3 regions of the Pseudoalteromonas sp. SWYJ118 genome follow, and region 2 is predicted to be linked to each of the others. Evidence: predicted binding sites of a transcription regulator. Region 2 holds the regulator's gene; each other region holds the start of a gene.
What was found. Region 2 encodes sigma-54, which starts transcription at its own class of promoters, with help from an activator protein. Its sites were predicted from a motif close to GTTGGCACGNNNNTNGNNT; they were not measured.
Positions count from the first base shown of each region.

Region 1: I6F48_RS02080 (flagellar basal body rod protein FlgF) is a predicted target of sigma-54. The motif match lies at 3,279-3,297, and genes of this name have one in related genera.
Region 3: I6F48_RS14880 (EF-hand domain-containing protein) is a predicted target of sigma-54. The motif match lies at 3,814-3,832, and genes of this name have one in related genera.

Region 1 covers NZ_JADYXC010000001.1:445,783-452,101, reverse strand. The annotation lists gene I6F48_RS02095 (flagellar basal body P-ring protein FlgI) at 1-977, opposite strand, end outside; gene flgH (flagellar basal body L-ring protein FlgH) at 989-1,672, opposite strand; gene flgG (flagellar basal-body rod protein FlgG) at 1,689-2,477, opposite strand; gene I6F48_RS02080 (flagellar basal body rod protein FlgF) at 2,499-3,242, opposite strand; gene flgE (flagellar hook protein FlgE) at 3,400-4,767, opposite strand; gene I6F48_RS02070 (flagellar hook assembly protein FlgD) at 4,827-5,507, opposite strand; gene flgC (flagellar basal body rod protein FlgC) at 5,521-5,952, opposite strand; gene flgB (flagellar basal body rod protein FlgB) at 5,958-6,319, opposite strand, start outside.
Region 2 covers NZ_JADYXC010000001.1:104,083-110,401, reverse strand. The annotation lists gene I6F48_RS00575 (KpsF/GutQ family sugar-phosphate isomerase) at 4-975, shown strand; gene kdsC (3-deoxy-manno-octulosonate-8-phosphatase KdsC) at 976-1,527, shown strand; gene lptC (LPS export ABC transporter periplasmic protein LptC) at 1,524-2,078, shown strand; gene lptA (lipopolysaccharide transport periplasmic protein LptA) at 2,068-2,613, shown strand; gene lptB (LPS export ABC transporter ATP-binding protein) at 2,610-3,335, shown strand; gene I6F48_RS00550 (RNA polymerase factor sigma-54) at 3,405-4,904, shown strand; gene hpf (ribosome hibernation promoting factor) at 4,931-5,218, shown strand; gene ptsN (PTS IIA-like nitrogen regulatory protein PtsN) at 5,223-5,675, shown strand; gene rapZ (RNase adapter RapZ) at 5,694-6,319, shown strand, end outside.
Region 3 covers NZ_JADYXC010000017.1:3,316-9,634, reverse strand. The annotation lists gene yfbV (terminus macrodomain insulation protein YfbV) at 260-706, shown strand; gene I6F48_RS14900 (putative RNA methyltransferase) at 703-1,518, opposite strand; gene I6F48_RS14895 (energy-coupling factor ABC transporter permease) at 1,515-2,162, opposite strand; gene xthA (exodeoxyribonuclease III) at 2,168-2,974, opposite strand; gene I6F48_RS14885 (hypothetical protein) at 3,215-3,646, shown strand; gene I6F48_RS14880 (EF-hand domain-containing protein) at 3,874-4,395, shown strand; gene scpB (SMC-Scp complex subunit ScpB) at 4,547-5,137, shown strand; gene rluB (23S rRNA pseudouridine(2605) synthase RluB) at 5,134-6,006, shown strand; gene I6F48_RS14865 (YciK family oxidoreductase) at 6,090-6,319, opposite strand, start outside.

The DNA of each region.
Region 1 (6,319 bases), 340 kb from region 2:
CTTACACCTGGATTAAATACAAAGGCGCGCGAGTCGTCTTGATTTACATCAATAATACTTTGCTGTGTAACAACTGTATCACCGTTTGCTAGCGGGTTTGGTTGTGACACATTTTGTTGCTCTGCAATTGTTACTGTTAAGCCACCATGAGTTATAGCCGCAGGCTGAAGCTTAACGTTTTTGCCAATGACAATTGTACCGGTGCGCGAGTTAACTATAATTTTAGCGGCCATGTCAGCGGGCTTAAATTCTAAGTTTTCGAGTGTTGATAAATACGATACACGCTGAGATGCATCGCGTGGTGCTATAACACGAATAGAAACAGAATCAATTGCTTGTGCGCTATTTGGGCCAACTAAGTCATTAATTGTTTTTTCTAGGCGTTTTGCCGTTGTAAAGTCTGGGCGGTTTAGGTTGAAGGTAATGTAATCGCCTTGCATAAATGGGCTTTCTACAGTGCGTTCAACTGTTGCGCCATTTGGTATACGACCAACTGTAGGGGTGTTAATTACAACCTTACTACCATCAAGGCCTTGTGCACCTAAGCCACCGACAATTAAGCTACCTTGTGCAATAGCGTACACGTTACCGTCTACACCCTTTAAAAAAGTTTGTAGTAAAGTACCGCCACGTAAACTGCCTGCACTACCAATAGAAGAAACCGTAATATCTATTGTTTGCCCGGGCTTTCTAAATGCGGGTAACTCTGCATGCACAGCAACAGCGGCAACATTTTTAATTTTAGGACTTTGAGTTGAAGGCAGCGTAATACCAAAGCTGTTCAACATGCCTCTAAAACTTTGTTGTGTGTATGAGTTTTGCTCGCCAGTGCCTGGTAAACCAACCACTAAGCCATAACCAACTAATTGGTTAGAGCGTACGCCTTCAACCATAGACACATCTTTTATGCGCTCAGCACTGGCAGTAAACTGCCAACCTAATAACACAACTAAACATAAAGCTTTAAGGCTATTCATGTTGTTACCCTCTAAAATGGAAACAGCGAACTGCTAAAGAAACGTGTAAGCCAACCAGGACTTTGCGCTTCTTGCGTTTGCCCTTTACCTGAGTATTGAATACGTGCATTAGCAATGCGGTTTGATTCAACCGTATTATCGGCGCTTACGTCTTGAGGGCGTACTAGCCCTTCTAAACGAATAAACTCTTCACCGGTATTAAGCGTTAGCCATTTTTCGCCGCGAATAACTAAGTTACCATTAGGTAAAACGCGCATTACATTAACCGAAATATCGCCCACTAAGCTGTTTGATTGGTTTGATTTTGAATCGCCCGTAAACGACGAATCGCTACCAATGCCAAACTGAATACTATCGCCACCTATATTTACAGGTAGACCACCTAAGCCAATCACTGGGTCTAAGCTTGCGTCGGTTTCTTTGTCTGTTTCTGTTTTAGCGGCTTTTGTTGCTTGAGTAGACTCTTGCAATTTAACCGTAATTATATCGCCAGTACGTAGCGCTTTTTTATCAGAATATAAGTCGTTTGATGTATGAGTATTAAACAATGAACCTGTGGCTACCAGCGGCTCTAAAATAGGCTCGGGGTACATAGGTGCGTAGTAAGGGTCGTCCTGCACTACTTCACTATTTTGCGTAGACATACAGCCACTTAAAAATAATGTGCCCGCTGTAAATAAAATAATATTACGCATAATTCCCCCTACTCTATTAAAGCTGTTGATTGATATAACTCATCATTTCGTCAACGGCCGAAATTACTTTTGAGTTCATTTCGTAAATACGCTGAGTTTCAATTAGGTTTACGAGCTCTTCAGTTACATTTACGTTTGAAGTTTCGAGTGAGCCTTGAATAATGCTACCTAACCCTTCAACACCAGGATTACCTTGTACCGGCGCACCACTTACAGCGGTTTCGGTATAAAGGTTTTGACCAATTGGCTCAAGGCCCGACGGATTAATAAAATCACTAATAGTAAGCTGACCAATGACCACGTTATCGGCTTGGCCTGCAACACGTACAGATACTTCGCCGTCTTGCGAAACCGTAATTGATTGCGCGTCATCAGGTACATTCATTTCTGGCTGAATAACGTAACCTGCGCCCGATGTTACAATTCGTCCATCGCCATCGGTAGTAAACTGACCATTGCGCGAGTAAGCAATATTGCCATCTGGTTGCAGTACTTCAAAAAAACCTTCACCAGAAATCATCCAATCTAGTGAATTTTCGGTGGTCAACATGTTGCCTTGCGTAAACTCTTTTTGGTTAGCTACAACTTTAGCACCCGCACCTAACATTAAGCCCGATGGCATTTCGGTATCTTGCGATGAACGACCACCTGGTTGATTAATATTTTGATAAAGTAAATCTTCAAATATAGCGCGGCTTTTTTTGTAACCTACGGTACTCGCATTCGCTAAATTATTTGAGATAACCGATATATCGGTTTGTTGAGCGTCTAGCCCAGTTTTACTGATCCACAATGCTGGATTCATAATCGTGTCCTCATTTTAAAGTTAAACTATGCGTAATAACTGATCTTGACGCTCGTCAATTTCTTCAGCTGTTTTCATTAATTTCACTTGTAATTCAAATTGGCGCTGGTGGCTTATCATGTCGACCATTTCGTGAACTGGGTTCACATTCGACATTTCAAGCGAACCACTTAAAACTTTTACATTGGCAGAGGTATCTACTGTTACATTTGCTTTTGGTCTAAATAAACCATCGTTACCTTTTTCGAGCTGTGAGCTATTTGCTTCTACCACTCTAAGCGTGTCTATTTCTTCTAAAAAGTTAGCGGGGGCGCCTTGTGGTCGAACTTGAATAGCGCCATCTTGGCTAAACCCTATTTTTTCGACTGGGACGGGTAAAATAACAGGCCCCCCTTCGCCAATAACTTGACGACCATGGCTGGTTACGAGCATGCCTTGAGCAGTAACGTTTAACGTACCCACTTTTGTGTAAGCTTCATTGCCTGAGGCATCTTGCACAGCAAGCCATGCGTTATCGCTCATTGCGATATCTAAGTCTCGCCCGGTTTGAACAATGCCACCCGATACCATGTTTGAACCCGGACGCTCTTGCATTGAAAATACACGTGTAGGCAAACCTTCGCCAAACGCTTGCATAGAACGTGCTTGCGCAAAGTCGGCTTTAAAACCCGTTGTATTTGCATTTGCCAAATTATTGGCTTTTAAAGCAAGCCCTTGTAGGCTTTGCTTAGCGCCAGAGGCCGCAATGTAGACCATTTTGTCCATAGTATCGACTCACATAAAAAATCTCTGAACTTATAAATGCAAAATAGGTGCCAGATTAAATTTGACGCAACATTGAGAGGTATTTAGAAGGGTTTACAAAGAGGACTTATAAAAAAGGCTGCAAAAATGCAGCCTAATATATTTAATGGGGTTTAGCTTATCGAATCTGCAAAATACTTTGCTGAATAGTTGAGTTAACCTCAAGCGCACGTGAGTTTGCTTGGTAATTACGCTGTGCAGTAATTAAGTCTACGAGTTCATTAGTAAGGTTTGTATTTGATTGCTCAAGCGCTGATGAGTTAATTCCACCAAATGTACCCGAACCAGCTTCACCCGCTACAGGTTCACCTGAATCAATACTTTGCTTCCAGCTTGTATCACCCACTTGTGATAACCCTTGTGAATTTGGAAAACGTACCATAGCCACTTGGCCTAGGAATGTTGAGTCACCATTACTGTAAGAAGCGACAATTTTACCGTCTGTTCCTATATCAATTCCGGCTAAACGACCAACCGTTGAGCCATCTTGATCGAGTGCTTTTACTTCAAAACCACTTGAATACTGAGTTGGGATACGTCCTGCCGTGTTATTTTCATCGCGCCAGTTAAGCTCAATACCAGTACCTGGGAAAGTTGCACCATTGTCTAGTAATGTTGATAAACCAGCACCAGAACCCGCTGGTAGTAGTATTTCATCAAAAGTAGTTGTATTTGTATTTGCCACACCACCTGTTGTTGATGGTAAACCACTTGAGTTAAAACCAAGGGTGGTAAGTGGTGTATAAGGCGCGGTTTGTTCTCCACCAGTTGTGCCATCAACTACTTTGCCATCGAGTGTTGCGTATACTTCCCAACTGTTATCTGTACCACCTGCTGCGGCATCATCTTCTTTAGCAAAAAAGTATTGTAAAATATGTGGTTCACCTAATGAATCATATACCGTTGTTGACGTAGATGAGTTATAAGTACCACTAGACGTAGGGTCAAAATCTAGACCTGTTGGATCCGCCGTTGCATCTAAGTTAAACGACAAAAATACATTTTCTGTTGCGCGAGGTGAACCAGACGAATCAGGGATTTGAATTGGATCAGTTGTGCTCAAACTTACCGACGTTGTATCACCTGTAGATGAGTCAACAGGGAATGCTTGTAAAAAGTTACCTTTTGCGTCAACCATAAAGTTATCTTGGTTAAGCTTAAATGCACCCGCACGTGTATATGTTAAATCTTGCGAAGATAAATCGTCGGTCATCGCAAAATAACCTTCACCAGTGATTGCTAAATCAAGTGAGTTATTTGTAAATTGTAGTGAGCCTTGGTGAAACTGCTGCGCAACCATGGTTGTTTGCACACCGTCACCATTTTTAGTCTTACCAGAGCTAAACACTGATGAAGCGTAAACATCGGCAAACTCAGCGCGTGACTCTTTAAAACCTGTGGTATTAACGTTTGCAATATTATTTGCCGTTACGTCTAAATCTTTTTGCGCGGCAGCAAGGCCGGTTAATGCAATATTGAAGCTCATAATTCACCTCTAACCTGTTAGTCTGTGGCCTGCTAGCAGGCGAAAAATACTAAAATTTATTACGCGATTTCTGCTACATCTGTCAGCCTAACCGCACCTTCTTTAGTGTTAATAATAATGCCACTTGAGCCATTAATATTAACGCTTTCAATGTTCTTGAATGTAGCAATGGGCAAGCTTGAAAATTCGCCGTCAGTACTTCCTTCGGCGGTTACTGAGTATTCACCTTCAGGTAAACGCTCACCGGCTTCATTTTTGCCATCCCACGCAAAACGTACTGCACCTGCTGATTGAGAACCCATATCAATAGTTCTCACTAGCTGACCTGATGCATCTGTCACTTTAATTTTTAAGTTATCAACGGCTTCTTCTGCCACTGCAGAGCCTCTGGCATCACCCGTTTCATTTAAATCCAGGGTGTTTGACTCAAGTAAAGCTTGCTTGCCAACAAGTGTTGATGCTTGCAATGCTGAATTTGATGTCATAGATGACGCTAAGCTATCAAAATTTGAATTTAAATCGCTGATGCCTTGCGCCATTGTGAAACTAGTCATTTGCGCAATCATTTGATCGTTATCCGCAGGGTTACTGGGATCCTGAAACGATAATTGCTGAGTTAACAAAGAGAAAAAGTCTTCTTGTGTTAACGCATCACTCTCATTATCACTGGTCGCTACTTGCGATTCTTGCCAGCGTATAGAGTCTAAATAGGATGAAGATGTACTAATATCGTTACTCATAACCTACCCTCGGTTACCGCTGCCCTAGCAACAGTGTTTTACTTAGCATTTGCTTTGCTGCATCAGCAACTTGCACGTTTGTTTGGTAAGAACGAGAGGCAGAAATCATATTTGCCATCTCCTCTACAACATTGACGTTGGGTTTATAGATATAGCCATTTTCATCCGCACTTGGATGGTTTGGGTTATATTCAATTTGTAATGGTGCATTACTTTCAACAATGCCCAAAACTTTCACACCAACTGCGGAGCCCTGTTGGTTACTTACTGATGCTGAAGCCTTTGTTAGCTCAGCCGCAAATACAGGTTGGCGCGCTCGGTACGTTTTGTCTTGAGATGAACTAATGGTATTAGCATTAGAAATATTACTAGCTGTAGTATTTAAGCGAACGTTTTGTGCGCTCATACCCGAACCTGCAATATCGAAAACATTATATAAACTCATAATTTTTATCCTTGACTACCGAGAGCTTTATTCAGGCCTTTAAATTTGCCGCTTAAAAATTGCAAGCTGGCCTGATACTCCATAGCATTCTGTGTATACAAGTTTCGTTCCACTTGTATATCAACCGAGTTACCATCACCTGTATCTGATTGATTTGGCAAACGAAATGATTCTGAACTGCCCATACTATGAGTACCTCCACCAATGTGTTTATCATTAGTTCTTACCATAGTATTGCCGCTTTGCTGGGTTGACCTTGCCGCTTTTAATGCAGAGGCAAAATCAATATCTTTTGCTTTATAGCCAGGCGTATCAGCGTTAGCTATATTAGTTGCAATTAATTCAGCTCGCTGTGAACGGATCAACA
Region 2 (6,319 bases):
ATAATGGCAACGCTAAATTTTATTGAACAAGGCCTTCGCGTTTTAGATGTTGAGCGCCAAGCACTTAGTGATATTGCACAATATGTAGATGAGAATTTTCATAACGCATGCCAATTAATGTACGACTGTGAAGGCCGTATTATTGTCATTGGTATGGGTAAATCAGGTCATATTGGCAATAAAATAGCAGCAACCCTTGCAAGCACTGGCAGTCCAGCATTTTTTGTTCACCCTGGTGAAGCAAGTCATGGTGATTTAGGTATGATCACTAAAAATGACGTGGTTATGCTTATTTCTAATTCAGGTGAGACCAGCGAAGTTTTAAATATCATTCCTGTTTTAAAACGACTTGGTGCCAAAATGATATCGATGACTGGCAATACGCAATCAACCATGGCGACCCTTGCTAATGTGCATGTGTGCATTAAAGTAGAAAAAGAAGCCTGTTCATTGGGTCTAGCTCCTACATCAAGTACCACTGCAACGCTTGCGATGGGCGATGCCATGGCAGTTGCATTATTAGAAGCTCGCGGGTTTACAGCTGATGACTTCGCGCTATCTCACCCAGGTGGTAGTTTAGGCAAGCGTTTATTACTTACTTTAAAAGATGTTATGCACAGCGGCGCAAATACACCTATTATTAGCGTTTCACAAACAGTTAAAGACGCCCTCATTGAAATGTCTGCTAAAGGTTTAGGTATGACAGCCATTGTTGATGAAAATCAGCAGCTCGTGGGATTATTTACCGATGGCGATTTGCGTCGTATTTTAGAGCAAAGAATTGATATTCATACAACACAAATAGATGTTGTTATGACTAAGTCATGCACTACGGCTACGCAAGATATTTTGGCTGCTGAAGCGCTTAATATTATGGAACACAAACGTATAAATGGCTTAATCGTCGTCAATGAGAAAAACCAACCTATTGGCGCATTAAACATGCAAGACCTATTAAAAGCAGGAGTATTATAAATGCAATTTGAAGAACTCTATCAACCGCTGAGCGATGATGCAAAAGCACGCGCTAAAAAAGTAAAACTACTTATATGCGATATTGATGGTGTATTTTCTGATGGCCGTATTTACCTTGGTAATCAAGGTGAAGAGCTAAAAGCATTTAATACAAAAGATGGTTTTGGCATTAAAGCGCTTATAAACAGTGGCTTTGAAGTGGCTGTAATTACTGGTCGTCATTCACAAATAGTGCAACAACGTATGAGCAGCTTAACCGTACAGCATATTTATCAAGGCCAAGAAAATAAGCTCATTGCCTATCAAGAGCTAAAAGACAAACTCAACCTTAGCGATGAACAAATTGCTTATATCGGTGATGATGGTCCTGACATGCCCGTTATGGAATTAGTCGGCTTTGCTGTTGCAGTAAATGATGCCCATCCACTTATTAAACGTTTATCACACTATGTAACGCAAATGCCTGGCGGCTTTGGTGCAGTAAGAGAGCTCACCGACTTACTTATGCTTGAAAATGGTAAAGCATTGACTACACAAGGCACTAGTTCATGAATGCAGCGCGCATAATATTAAGCGTTTTATTCATTAGCTGTATGGTTTGGCTTTGGTACCCTTATTTTACACAAACAAATATTGTGCCTCAGACTGAGCCTGAAGTTATTGCCAAGCCTGATTACATAGCCATAGAACTCAAACAAACAGCCTATGACGAACAAGGTAAAATTAGCCACAAAGTCACTGCGGCTAAAATGGAGCTATATCAACAATTAGGTTTTACGTTTTTTGAAAAACCTATTTTTACTTTATATAACGAAAAGCAAACGTGGCAAATAAATGCAGACGAAGCAACATTATACGAAGACAAACAATTAATTTTAGAAGGCAATGTGGTTGCCAAAAACTTAACCGATAACGCCATGATAGACAAAATCAATGCTGATAATATTCAGGTAGATATAAAGCTATTAACAATGCGTTCGGAGCAACCCGTTATCATCACTGGACCCAATTTAAAAATCACTGGTAAAGGCCTAGAAGCCGACTTAAAAACCGAAGTGATAAAACTAATTAACCATACGCGAACCATATATTATGACCAATAAAATATTAAAATCACTTATTATTCCTACACTTATACTAGCGTTTAATAGTAGTGCTGCAGAGCAAAACACGCAACCGGCTGCAAATCAAATTTCAATAAGCGCCGATAAGCAAGAAGGTCAATTAAAAGCTAATGTCGGGATTTTTGAGAAAAACGTTGAAATTATTCACGGTAACCGCCGTATCACAGCCGACCGCTTAGAAGTACATAAACGCGATGAACTTGGCGATAATAAACAATTATTAATTGCTACAGGTAGCCCTGCGCACTTTGAAGAAAAGCAATCAGATGGCACGACTATGAGCGCCAGTGCTGACGAAGTACGTTATGATGTATCTAAGCGTTTTTTAACGCTTGTTGGTAATGCACAAGTATCGCAAGCGGGACAAAAAATAAATGCTAAAAGCATTACCTACGATATAGAGCAGCAGCTAATCAGTGCCGAAAAAGATGAAAACTCAACTGACCGCGTTCACACAATTTTAGTACCAATCGAGACTAAAAAAAGTAAAAAAAGCGACAAAGGTCAACCATGAGCACATTAAAAGCAGAGCTATTAGCAAAGAGCTATAAAGGCCGTGAAGTTGTAAAAAACGTCGGCCTTGAAGTCAAAGCTGGCAGTATTGTTGGCTTACTTGGCCCTAACGGCGCAGGTAAAACTACCACGTTTTATATGATAGTAGGACTTGTACCTAGCGACAAAGGTAAAATATCGATAGACGATAACGATATTACTCTTTTACCTATGCATAGTCGTGCTAGATTAGGCATTGGCTACTTACCGCAAGAGTCTTCAATATTCAGAAAGCTGACTGTTTATCAAAACTTAATGGCCATTTTAGAAACGCGCAAAGAGTTAAATAAACAAGCTAGAGAAGACACTCTCGATAAATTATTAGATGAATTTAGCATACAACACATTCGTGATAGCCAAGGTATGGCATTGTCGGGTGGCGAACGTCGTCGTGTTGAAATAGCACGTGCGCTGGCAGCAGATCCTAAATTTATATTACTGGATGAACCATTTGCAGGTGTTGACCCGATTTCGGTATTAGACATAAAGAAAATAATAGAACATCTTAAAAATCGTGGGATTGGTGTATTAATTACCGATCATAACGTAAGAGAAACCCTTGATGTTTGTGAAAAAGCCTACATTGTTTCTCATGGGGAGCTGATTGCATCAGGTACTCCAGAACACGTATTAAATGATAAAACAGTACGCGATGTTTACTTAGGCGAGCAATTTAGGCTGTAACATTTACGCCATGTCTTTAAGCATCTGCTAGTATTAATTATAACAACATAAAAGGATTGTTAGAGATACATGAGGCAATCACTACAGCTGCGCATGGGCCAGCAACTTACAATGACTCCACAGCTGCAACAAGCTATTCGTTTGTTGCAACTCAGTACATTGGATCTCCAGCAAGAAATACAAGAAGCTCTCGACAGCAACCCGCTATTAGAGGTTGAAGAAGCAGACTATTCAGAAGACGCTGCAGGTAAAAACGAGCAAAAAGCAGATACAGATGACATAACTGTTAGCGCATCTGCCGATGATGCTCCAAGCGAATACGAACAAGATAGTGGTGAAGCACTTGCAAAAGACACGCTAAGTGACGACATGGCTATGGATGTTAGTTGGGATGAGTACATGAGTGCCGCCCCAGCAGCATCATCGGGTCCGATGCCTGAAGACGAATCAATATACCAAGGCGCCTCTACTGAAACGCTCCATGAGTATTTAATGTGGCAGTTACAACTAACGCCATTTAGCCCTACAGACGAAGCTATTGCTATTGCTATTGTAGAAGCCGTCGATGATTCAGGTATTTTAACACTAAGCTGCGAAGAGATTTTAGAAAGCTTTAATCAAGAAAACGAAGATGATAACGAAGTCGAACTTGATGAAATTGAAGCTGTATTAAAACGCATCCAACTGTTTGATCCTGTTGGTATTGCTGCACGTAGTTTACAAGAGTGTTTGTGTATTCAGCTTAACCAGTTTGATAAAGAAACACCTTACATTAATGAAACAAAAATGATTTTAACCGAGCATATTGATTTATTAGCTGCTCGTGACTATCGTACATTAATGAAGAAAACTAAGCTCAAAGAAGAAGAGCTTAAGGAAGTAATGACATTAATACATACTCTTAGCCCTAAACCTGCAGATACTATTGTAAGAGAAGAATCTGAGTATGTTATTCCTGATGTGTCAGTTAAAAAAATTAAAGGCCGCTGGGTTGTTGAGTTAAACCCAGACAGCATGCCTAAAATTCGTGTTAATAGCCAATACGCGGCAATGTCTCGCACTGTAAAATCCAGTGGTGACAGCCAGTTTATTCGCTCGCATTTACAAGAAGCTAAATGGTTTATTAAAAGCTTAGAAAGTAGAAACGACACGCTATTAAAAGTGACAAATTGTATTGTTAAGCAACAACAAGGCTTTTTTGAACACGGTCCTGAAGCCATGAAACCAATGGTTTTAAATGATGTTGCTGAAATGGTAGAAATGCACGAATCAACAATTTCGCGCGTAACAACCCAAAAGTATATGCACACACCCCGTGGTATATTTGAGCTTAAATATTTTTTCTCAAGCCATGTAAGCACCGAAAACGGTGGTGAATGTTCATCTACAGCAATCCGTGCGCTTATCCGAAAATTAATCGCAGCAGAAAACTCAGCAAAACCATTGAGTGATAGCAAAATAGCGGATATATTGGCTGAGCAAGGAATTAAAGTAGCGAGACGTACAATCGCAAAATACCGCGAATCTCTGGCTATTCCACCGTCAAATCAGCGTAAAAGTTTGATTTAAGACGCAAAAAAAAGAGGGTAATGCTTATGCAACTAAACTTAACTGGTCGTCACGTAGAATTAACCGATTCACTAAGAGACTATATTAATACCAAATTTGCGAAGCTAGAAAGACACTCTGATCATATTAATAATGTTCATGTCATTCTCGATGTAGAAAAATTAAATCAAAAAGCAGAAGCCACCATACACGTAAGCGGTGCTGAGCTATTTGCCTCTACAGAACATCAAGATATGTATGCCGCCATTGACTCGTTGATCGACAAGCTCGATCGACAAGTAATTAAACACAAAGAGAAGCTTGCTCGACACTAATATGATGAAATTAAGCTCACTTATATGCCAGGACTGCAGCAAAGCTGCGGTCCTTTTTAATAGCAAAAAAAGAATTTTAGAGTTCATTAGCGAACTTGCTCACGACAAACTTCCGTATTTACCGCAACAAGATATTCTTAATGCTTTAATGAGCAGAGAAAAATTGGGTAGTACAGGTATAGGGCGTGGCATTGCCATTCCTCATGGAAGAATGAGCGGTGCAGAAGAGCCTTTGGCTTTAGTACTCGTTAGCGAAACTCCAATAAATTTTGATGCGATCGATAATCGCCCTGTTGATATTTTCGTCGCACTCATCGTACCAGATGGCGATAACCAGCAGCACTTAAAGACTCTAGCAACCATTGCTGATAAACTAAACAACAAAGATTTTTGTAAACAGTTACGCAGTGCAAAATCAGATACTGAGCTTTACCAAGTTATTGTCAATCAATCATAGTTTTATAAAGGGTGTTAAATGGAGTTAATTATCATAAGCGGCCGTTCTGGTTCTGGAAAGTCGGTTGCTTTACGCGTTGTAGAAGATTTAGGTTATTATTGCGTAGATAATATTCCAGTTAACTTGCTTCCTTCATTAGTTCGCAGTGTGTCTGATAGCTATGATAAAATTGCTGTTAGCATTGATGTGCGTAACATCCCTAAACAACAAGATGAATTTAACGATATTCTTGAATACTTGCCTGGCTTTGCAAAACCTACGTTATTTTATTTAGATAGCGACGATCAAACATTGATCAAACGTTTTTCTGAAACTCGTAGATTACACCCACTATCAATTGACTCGTTGCCTCTTGATTTAGCCATCAAAAAAGAAAAAGAATTACTTGATGTATTAATCACCCGCGCCGACTTTATGATAGATACAACTGATTTAAGCGTTCATCAACTTGCTGAATCTATTCGTGAAAAGATTTTAGGTAAAAAAGATAAGCAACTGATTGTCACGTTTGAATCGTTTGGTTTTAAATACGGTATACCAAAAGAAGCAGATTACGTATTTGATGCACGCTTTTTACCCAATCCACATTGGGAACCTGAATTAAAACCTTTAAATGGGTTAGATCAACCTGTTAAAGATTATTT
Region 3 (6,319 bases), on a different contig from region 2:
AGTAAGTAAACGTTAATTCGTAATCGTTACACTTACGGTATTAAGTAAAGCTAAAACAATTGAATGTTCAATTGCAAAGTGGTTAACGCAATGTTAAATACTTTACCTTAATTGAGATGTTTAAGTTAGGATTGTTCGCCATTAAAAGGTAAATTTAAGCTGTTTTACTGAGAAAGTGTAACTCTTTCATTTTGTGTTACACTTTGCGTATAGCTCGTTTTTCCATTGTATTTAAAAGCAGTATCTGTGAGGAGTCATGATGCAAAAAAGTGTGATGTCACAACTACAAACTGGCCGTTTGTATGGTAAAAAATGGCCAATGCGCAAAGAGCTTGCGCCCTTATTTTTAGAGTTTAGAGTAATTAGAGCGACTGAGCTTGCCATTACAGTAATGCCAATCTTAGCCATGCTAACATTGTTTTTTCAGCTAAATTACTTGGGTTCTGATTTTTTACCGCAAGCCATTGCAAGTGCATTATTTTTTATATCGCTACCATTACAAGGTTTATTTTGGTTGGGTAAGCGAGCGCAAACGCCTTTAGAGCCTGCGATGCAAAAATGGTATAACGAGCTGTACACTAAAATGGCAGCTAATGGATATCAAACGCAGTTAAGTGAAAACAAGCCCCGTTATATGGAGCTTGCCAATTTACTTAAAGATATGTTTGATAAAATGGACAGGGCGTTTACTAAAGAGCAGTTTTAGAGAGTTACATCATTATCTATTTTGGTAAACTGAGTAATATAAAACGATAAGGTGACAGTGTGTTCACCTTTTTCTTCGAGTGCTGTCCAGTGCTCGGGTCTAAATTTCCATGCAAATGGCGTCATCATTATTAAGTTTTTAATATCAGTAAAGCTAAGCGCTACATGCTCTGTTAAAAGGATCTGCTCTGATTTTTGAAACCCTTTTGGAGTGGCTATTTCAGTATGTTCGTTTACTTCTGAATATATATACGATTTTAGCTCTTTTAAATGACAGGGTCCTGGGCTTGCAACCACTAATGTTGCGTTTTGATTTGCTAGGCGTTCAAGCTCTTGCTCAAATAGAGGTGCAAATACGCTAACAAGTACATCAGCAAATTGGCTTTTAAAGGGAGCTTGGCTGATTGATGCCACACTAAAATGGCAATTAGGGTAGCGCTTTGCTGCATATTTAACCGCTGATTTTGAAATATCGACACCGTATACAACAGCATTTGTTTTATTCGCTATTGCTTGGGTATAAAACCCTTCACCGCATCCTAAATCAATAATAGTTTTTGCACTTATATTACTGATTATATCACTAAGGCTTTGCTGTAAAAAACGATAATACCCACGCTCTAAAAATGCACGTCTGGCTTGTACCATTTCAAGTGAATCACCCGGCTGTTTTGAATTTTTCTGTTGCACAGGCAGTAAATTAACATAGCCTTCTTTAGCAAAATCAAAGCTGTGGTTGTTAGCACAACGAAGTGTTGAATCAGTTTTCAAAAGTGCTAGGTTACACAGGGGGCATTGATATTCAAGACTCATGAGCCTAGGTAGTCCTTATCGTAAAAAGTTTTTACCCAATGCGGGCGATAGGTGATCATAATTGTTATAGCCATGCCGTTGAGCATTGCTTCAGGAAACCAAATTATGGCACTTAAATAAACGTAGTTATCTGCAAGTTCTTGCCAATTGTATTGCCCTATAGCTAAGTAAAATAAAGCACCTAGGCTTATTTTTATACAGGCTATAAATCCTGCGGTTATAAACGCACAAACAAATATATAGACAAAAAAATGACGAGGTAAATATTGGTAACTAATTATAAAGCCAAGATAGCTCAATAAAATAGGAATAAACGCACCAATAAGCAGTTGTACTGGTAACAGCTCAAGTTCAATTTGACCAAAGGCAGCGAGTAGGGCTGTGGCAAGTAGGCTACTTAAAATAGTCAACCGCCAGCCTAAAATTAATGTAGCAGCCGTAACACCTAGTATGTGTAAATCAAGGCCAGTTAAAATGCCAGCCTTTATTCGCCAAAGCACTGCAAACACTAACGCACACGCAAGTACGCCAGTTTGACGGACTGGCGTATTAAGCAATGTTTTATATGTTTTTTTATCAAAGCTTAATAGAGCAATAATAATTACAAGAGCCAAAAGTAGCCCCTGCATTGTTAGGCTGAGCATAATAATTACTTAAATGTTGACCATATAGGGGCATGATCTGACGGTTTTTCAATACCGCGAAGTTCGTAATCAATACCTGTATCTATGCAGCGTGCTGCAAGCTCATTGGTTGCAAGCACTACATCTATACGAAGTCCTCGATTATCTACAAACCCTTTAGAGCGATAGTCAAACCATGAGTATTGATCGTCTGTTTCGGGGTTTTGCTCTCTAAAGGTGTCTTTAAAACCCCAATTAAGTAATGTTGCAAGCCATTCACGCTCTACCGGTTGAAAAGAACATTTACCCGTTTTTAACCAACGTTTAGCATTTACTTCGCCAATACCAATATCTAAATCGGTAGGTGATATGTTGATATCACCCATAACGATGACGTCTTGATCGGGTGTGTGATTGGTTTCAAGGTGTGTCATTAAATCTTTATAAAATTGACGTTTATAAGGGAATTTAGTTTCGTGATTAATATTATCACCTTGTGGGAAATAGCCATTCATGACAGTAAGGTCGCGACCGTTTTCTTGTTCAACAGTGACGCTTATCATGCGTTTTTGCGATTCATCTGTATCGGTGGCAAAACCTTTTAAGACCGATTTAGGCTCTTTTTTGCATAACATAGCTACGCCATAATGCGCTTTTTGACCATGAAAGTAGACGTGATATCCCATTTTTTGAACATCTTCTAATGGGAATGCTTCGTCGTGAACTTTAATCTCTTGCAAGCCAATAACGTCTGGTTGATGTTTGTCGATAATTGCTTGTAATTGGTGAAGACGAGCACGCAGACCATTGATATTGAAAGAAATCACTTTCATAAAATTTACCTTAAAATTGGTTCTATTTAATAGATTAAATTGTATCAGTAAATACGCGCACATAACATGACTGAATTGAGATAATAGCTGCGCAAATGTTGATCAAATGATGGGTAAAGTTTAAACATTGTGAATACAATATTAATTATTTAAATAAATAAAAAATTCAATTGAACTTAACTTTATTGAATATATAATGCGCGAAATTCACTTGTTTAGCTCGTTCAAATAGGATCTCTCATGAAAACTCAACTACTTTTAGCCACTGCTTTACTAGCATCTGCAACTGCGTCAGCTCAAAGCAATACTTACTTTAGCCAAGATAACAAAATTGAGTCTAAGTTATGTGTACTAAGTGCAAACGAAGGCTTTAGCGTTGCTCGTAAAGAAGCTGCCCAGCACGGTGTTTACCTATCTCGTTTTTCTAAAAGCATTTTATGTAATGGTGAAGATATTCGTGATATTGCTAAAAAAACGACATTAAGCAACGCATCAGTTGAGAAAGTAGAAGTATTTGCAAAAGACGCTCAACAAGAAACTCAATTATGTATGACGGCTTTAAAACAAGGTTTAGCACCTGTTCGTCAAAAAATTGGTAACCTAAACTCATTAAAATGTAATGGTCAAAACGTTACTGAGTTTGTTAAACGCTACCAAAACGCAGCAATCTAATTATTAGCTTAACTATAATAAGTAAATTTGAAATGCCTGGTTTTTACCGGGTATTTTTTTGCAAAAATTACAAGGTTGTTTGCAAAGCTTGCAAGCTTAACTTATTGAAACTGTTTAATAAATATACCGATCGAGATTAAGTTATTGATTATTATAAGTTAACTATTATTGGCATTGGATTTGTATTAGTTAAAGTGACATTTAATTAATTACGAAGGATACGTCTTATGAAAAAGTTAACATTAGCAGCCACTATTTTAGCATCATTAAGCTTAGCGGCTTGTTCATCTAATCAAGGTCTTGAAAGAATAGACAGTGACTTTGCAAGTTTAGATAATGATAGCGATGGCTACATCTCAAAAGTTGAAGCTGATGACGATAGCATTTGGGGCCATTTTTCAAATATTGATACCAATATGGATAACGAAATTAGCCGCAAAGAATTTAACACTTATATGAAGCTTAATAATGGCAAAGTAGCCACTGATTCTGAAGTAAGTGAGTCGGCATTTAAAGCTGAAATTGCTAAATTCGATAAAATTGAAAGCAGCTTTGCAAGTCTAGATAACGACAGCAATGGCTATATCTCGGTAGTTGAAGGTAACGATGATGATATTTCAAATCATTTTGGTTACATGGATAAAAACCAAGATAAGCGCATCAGTAAAAGCGAGTTTATGGGTTACATTAAAAAATACGGTAACGCAGTAGCTGAAGATGATGCATTAGAAGCTTTTAAAAGTAACTAATAGTTACCATTTTAGTAAGTAAGATTAAAGCCAGTGCTAGGCACTGGCTTTTTTGTGTTTTAAATTTAGTTATTTGATAGATATATTTTCCTAGTTTGGTGTTGTTCTGTCATAATAGATGGCTGTGTATTTTTATTTGTTAAGAGTGTGTATGGCGGGTCGGCGAATTAGTGATGAACAACTAGTTGAGATCATTGAAGCAGCTATTTTTGTTGCAGATAAGCCTGTTAGTAAACGCCACCTTAAAGACATCGTATTAATAGATTTAGCTATTTCTATGGCACGAATAAATGACGCAATAGATACAATACAAGAGCATTTTCAAACTCGTGGTATTCGCTTAGTTGAAGTTGGTAGTGGGTATCGGTTTCAGGCATGCAGTAGTTTAAGCCCTTGGTTAAATAACTTGTGGCAAGAACGCGCACCAAAATACTCGCGTGCTTTACTGGAAACATTATCACTTATTGCATACAGGCAGCCCATTACACGCGGCGAAATTGAGCAAGTAAGGGGTGTTACTACGGGTTCGAATATTATTAAAACCTTACTCGAAAGAGAGTGGGTTAAAGTGGTAGGGCATAAAGAGGTTCCGGGAAAGCCGGCTTTATATGCAACTACTAAGCAATTTTTAGATTATTTTTCGTTAACTGGACTTGAAAATTTACCTGCGTTGCCAACAGAGCAGCAAAGTAAAATTAACCAGTTATTGAGCGATCCTTCTGTGAGAGAACCATCCGAATGAGTATTATACAAGGTGAAAAGTTACAAAAAGTCTTAGCCCGTGCAGGCGTAGGCTCACGCCGTGAAATGGAAAAATACATTGACGCAAACCGCGTTAGTGTAAACGGTAAAGTGGCAAAGTTAGGTGACCGTGTTGAAGAAACCGATTTGATTCGTGTTGACGGACACAGTGTAAAAATCGAAGAAAAAGCAGACCGAATCTGTCGTGTGATTATGTATAACAAACCAGAAGGTGAGTTAAGCACACGTAAAGATCCTGAAGGGCGTCGTACTGTATTTGACCGACTTCCTCGTATTGATGGCGATCGCTGGATTGCGGTTGGTCGACTAGACGTTAATACATCGGGTTTAATGCTTTTTACAAACGATGGTGAACTGGCAAACCGTTTAATGCACCCAAGCTATGAAGTAGAGCGTGAATACTCTGCACGTGTATTTGGTGAAGTAACCAACGAGACGGTTAAAAACTTACTACGTGGTGTTGAGCTTGAAGATGGTCCAGCCAAATTCACGACTGTAACCCCTATGGGTGGCGAAGGCGTTAACCGTTGGTTTAACGTAACGTTAAATGAAGGGCGTAACCGTGAAGTTCGTCGTTTATGGCAGTCTCAAGATGCGGAAGTATCTCGTCTTATTCGTATTCGTTACGGTAAACTAGAGCTTGATAAGCGCGTGCCACAAGGTGGTTGGATGGAGTATGATTTAGAAACAGTAAACTACTTGCGTAAAACCGTTAAATTAGGCCGCGAAACACAAACTAAGCTTTCTGTTATGCCTGAAAAACGCAAAGATAAACGCGCTAAAATCAACCAAATTCGTAAAGCAGTTAAAAAACACAATCAGCGTGTTAAGCCGACTAAACGTAAATAATCAATTAGTTATTTATTGAACACAAAAAAGCCGCTAATTGCGGCTTTTTTAATGTGAGTTGTTTAAACTATTTAAACTCCAAACTACTTTTTTACTTGAGCATCTAACGATTTGCCATTCACTTCACTAGAATCATCGCTCATCAAGTATAAGTAGGTTGGCATTAAATCCTCTGGTGTAGCAAGGGTATCTCTATCTTCGCCAGGATATGCAGCTGCACGCATAGATGTACGCGTTGCACCTGGATTAATACAGTTTATACGAATATTCGTTTTACCTACTTCACATGCCCATGTTTGCATCATACCTTCTA